DNA from 2 places in the Paraburkholderia sp. J41 genome. Region 1 is predicted to be linked to the other one. Evidence: riboswitches for the same ligand, from Rfam matches in the RefSeq annotation. Region 1 holds a riboswitch; the other holds the start of a gene.
The links. Region 1 has a riboswitch for fluoride ahead of U5805_RS22895 (DUF190 domain-containing protein). Riboswitches for the same ligand answer to the same signal wherever they lie in the genome.
Positions count from the first base shown of each region.

Region 2: it holds a riboswitch for fluoride, as region 1 does, so the genes downstream of both, U5805_RS01830 (DUF190 domain-containing protein) here and U5805_RS22895 (DUF190 domain-containing protein) in region 1, are expected to answer to the same signal.

Region 1 is NZ_CAJMZE010000025.1:55,275-57,473, forward strand. Features, by position in the region: gene U5805_RS22890 (MutS-related protein) at 1-680, shown strand, start outside; fluoride riboswitch at 784-856, shown strand; gene U5805_RS22895 (DUF190 domain-containing protein) at 1,051-1,380, shown strand; gene ppa (inorganic diphosphatase) at 1,380-1,916, shown strand; gene eno (phosphopyruvate hydratase) at 2,006-2,199, shown strand, end outside.
Region 2 is NZ_CAJMZE010000001.1:415,323-417,521, reverse strand. Features, by position in the region: gene U5805_RS01840 (LysE family translocator) at 1-406, shown strand, start outside; gene U5805_RS01835 (cupin domain-containing protein) at 409-813, shown strand; gene U5805_RS01830 (DUF190 domain-containing protein) at 834-1,157, opposite strand; fluoride riboswitch at 1,510-1,581, opposite strand; gene U5805_RS01825 (SMP-30/gluconolactonase/LRE family protein) at 1,897-2,199, shown strand, end outside.

The DNA of each region.
Region 1 (2,199 bases):
GGAAGTGCCGATATCGGCAACTTTACGACGTCAGTCTTGCGTTGCGGCTGGAGCAGCCGCCGGTGTCAAACGATGCGGATGCGAACGGCAGCGATCTTATCGTGGTGACAGGCGCGAACCAGGGAGGGAAGTCGACGTTCCTGCGCAGTATCGGCATTGCCCAGATAATGCTTCAGGCCGGCATCTTCGTCGGCGCCACCGAATTTGAGGCTAACGTCGCGAAGGCCATCTTCACGCATTACAAGCGCGAGGAAGACGCGAGTATGCAAGGCGGAAAGTTCGACGAGGAACTCCGGCGCATGAGTGAGATAGTCGATCATATGGTCGAGAACGGACTGTTCCTCTCGAACGAATCGTTTGCGTCGACTAATGAGCGTGAAGGGTCTCAGGTCGGGCGGCAGATCGTGGATGCTTTGCTAGACCGCCACGTCAAGGTGGTGCTTGTGACGCACCTCTTTACGCTTGCCAGGGCGCTCCATGAAGAGGATCGCCGCGCAAAATTTTTCTTGCGCGCGCAGCGGCAGGACGACGGAACCCGAACGTTCAGACTTCTGGAGGGGGAGCCGTTGCAGACCAGTTTCGGCGAGGATTTGTACAGACAGATTTTCACCGATTCGCGGTTCGCAGAGAATTCCGGGTCTTTGGAAAATCATGAACTGCCTCAAGTCGATGGGGCATGAGGTTGCTAGACGGGCAAAGCGACGCCGCGCTCATCAGGTGCAAGCTCGCACGTTTCGTAAGTGACTGCGCTTGCGGTGGCGAGTGGGAATCGCACGTGCTACACTGAAAACAGGAGATGGCATTCCTCCTTGTTCAAACCGCCGGCATTTGCCCGGCTAATGATGCCTACGGTTCCTGGGTTCAGGAGGTCGTAGGCATTCTCAAGGCATCCTCGGCATCCTGCCACCCAGATTTGATCAATCTACGAATCTGGTTTTTCATGCGACTAGGTCTTTTTCAACACCGTGGCGGGTGTGGCGCAGTTGCGCGCCTGCATTATCCGTCGAGGTTTGCCCACAGGGCGGTTTGCTCCGCAAAACGGAGGCCCCAATGAAGGGAAGCCAACTTACGCTCTATGCGGCAAATCAGAGTCATCGCGTCGAGCACATGACCGTGGTCGACTGGCTGATTGAGGAAGCCGGGCGAGCCGGTATTGTGGGTGCGACGGTTGTCGAGATATCGGAAGGCGTGGATGCGAGGGGCAAGCTTCACGCCGCGCGCTTTTTCGAATTGGCCGACCAGCCCGTCGCGGTGACGTTGATTGCCGATGACGCAAAAATCGACGCACTGCTTGGGCGGTTGCAACCAGGAGGCGTTCGTCTGTTTTATACGCGCGCACCTATCGAATTCGACACGCTTGGAACACTGGGAGAAGCCTGATGGATTTCAACGCAATTCCCGTCGGCGACGATGTCCCGCTGGAAGTCAACGCCATCATCGAAATTCCGGCGCAGAGCGAGCCGGTGAAATATGAGGCGGATAAACAGCTTGGGCTTCTGCGCGTCGACCGCATTATGAGCGCCGGAATGCGCTATCCCGCGAACTACGGATTCATTCCCGGAACGCTCGCACGGGACGGCGACCCGCTGGACATTATCGTGATCGCGCCGTTTCCGCTGGAACGGCTATCGTTGATCGCCTGTCGCCCGGTTGGACTGATGAACATGACCGACCAGGCCGGCCCTGACGAAAAAATCATTGCCGTGCCGGTCGACGGCGTGTGTCCCTCCACGCGCGGCGTGACCGAACTCGAGCATGTGGGAGATTACACACTCAACCAGATCCAGTTTTTCTTCGAAAATTACAAGAAGCTCGAACCCGGAAAATGGGTGCGTTTCGAAGGATGGGCCGATATCGATGCGGCCTATCAAGCGATTCGCAATGCGGCTTCGGCGTTTCGTGAGACACATGTCTGAATACGCATGTCCTGAGTCGCCGGTGGCCAGCCTTCTTGCTGCATGACGCTGGCCATCGCCGACCAATGACGAAGATAACGGGAGTTGCGATGAGTCGTGCAGTCATAGACCGGGTGTGCGCAGACGAAATCCTGGATTCGCGAGGCAACCCGACAGTCGAGGTGTCGGTCTCGTTGTCGAACGGTGTGACGGCGAGTGCGTCGGTGCCCTCGGGGGCTTCGACGGGGGAATTTGAAGCTGTGGAGTTGCGGGACAAAAATCCCGAACGGTACGGCGGAAAAGG
Region 2 (2,199 bases), on a different contig from region 1:
CGCGCCCACGCTGCAAACCGCCGTGAAAGCGCTCGGCTCCGCGTATTTGCTGTGGCTCGCGTGGCGCATCGCGCGCAGCGGGCCGCCCCATGCCGGCGCGTCCAGCGGCGGCCCGGCGCAGCCCGTCACGCTGGCGAATGGTTTTCTGCTGCTCTGGCTGAACCCTAAAAGCTGGGCGATGACGATGGGCGCGGCCGCCTCGTTCGCGTCGCTCGCGCCCAGTCCCGCGCGACTCGCCCTGCTGCTCGGCGCGGCCTTCGGCGTGGCCGCGTGCGTCTCGCTCGCGCTGTGGTGCGCGCTGGGCGTGGTGCTTGCCCGGCTCTTTCGCACGCCGCGCCACTGGCGCATGCTCAATCTCGCGATGGGCTTGCTGCTCGCCGTTTCCGTCATTCCCACCTGGAAATAATCATGGCTCTCACGCCGCTTGCCGCGCCGTTCGCGGAATCGTTCGACCTCGAAGCCGCGTTCGCCGATATCACGCAATACTGGTCGCCCAAGGTCGTCGCGCAAGTCAACGATCAATACGTGAAAGTCGCGAAAGTGCGCGGCCAGCTCGTCTGGCACGACCATGCTCAGGAGGACGAACTATTCTTCGTCGTGCGCGGGCATCTGAAGATCGAATACGAAGGCGGACGCGTCGTCGAGCTGCCCGCCGGGTCGATCCACGTCGTGCCGCGCGGCACGCAGCACAACCCCGTTGCCGATGACGAATGCTGGATCGTGCTGATCGAGCCGGTGCGGACGAAGCACACAGGCGACGTCGATTCGCCGCTCACGCGCACGATCGACGAACAACTGCGCCGTTCGAACTGAGCCGCACCGGCTCGCTCGAATCAACCCGCCGCGCGCCCGACGCGCCCGAATTCGACCGGCACCTTCACATAGGCGAGGTCGATGTCCTCTTGTGCCAGCGCCTCCATCAAGCGCTGGCACGCGGCCTCGTCGACGGAAATCGTGACCGCGATCGGTTGATCGGCCATTTCGAAAAAATGCGCGGAATGAAAGCGGCCCGCATGGTCGAATCCTTCCGCGCCGTTCATCAGCGTGCCGCCCACGGCGCCGTGGCGTTCCGCGAACTTCAGCAGCCAGTCGCAGACCGGCATGTGCTCGTGACGACGGCTTTGCTCGGTGAAAAACGTCAACTGATAGCCCTGCATGGGAAGCTCCTTTTAGACGTGTCGAAACCATGGCCGGAAAACCGGCACGCGCTCGCGCAGCCGATGACGGCGAGGGGGCCGATATCGGCACTGAATAATCCGGTCGCCATGAGTGTCGTGACGACCGGCATGTTCGTGGCCCTGAAAACCCCGCGCCGAAGCCACTGCCCGCCAGCGGCGAGCGCCGTGACAAGACTGGCGGCGAGCCGCCATGCCCCGAAATACGGCGGCAGATCGAATGGTTCCAGACGGCGAAATCGGTGCATGGTCAGGTGCAGAAAAATTTCGGGCTGACCGGCGAAGAACTGCGAATGAGAGCTGAGACAAGCGCCCACAGCTCCGACGACGGTCAGTAACTGTAGGCGTCATTAACCGCGAACGAACGCGCGGTGGTTAATGGAGGAACGCCATCTCCAGCAATCTGACTATACACGAATCCCGCACGCTTACGAACGGCCATAGACTCGAACGCATGCCGGCGAAAACGCGGCACTGCGCATGCGCAGGGTTCGCGCACCGGCCGCGAGCGCTCAGTCATGTTGCATCGTTCGACACGCGCGCACGCGAATGACTGCCGAGCTTGCCGTCCCGGAGAAGTCGATTCGGGTTTTCTGCGTACACTCCCTGAGCGTGCGAAAAGCAAGAAATACCGCTGCAAACAAGGCGTTTTTTCAATGTCGATCGTCTTATGCGCCGTGCGTGAAAACACTCGCGGCGCGCCTTCAAGGACCTATTTCGCATGAGTACGAAACGGATTCGCGCGGCCTTGCTGGGCCTCTTCGTCGCCGCGCTGGCAGCCGCCGCGCACGCGCAATACACGACCGACTGGCTCGCCAACACCCACGGCACGCTAGCGTCGCACGTGGGCAACGGCGCGCGCTCCATGTGGGTCGCGCCCGAAGGTGTCATCTATACGTCATCTCGCTGGGACGAAAACGCGGGCGGCGTGGCCATGTACCAAAACGGTGCGCTGCTCGGCACCCTCGGCGCGCACGACGAGTTCCAGGGCGGCGCGATAACGGGCAACGCCACGTCGATTTTC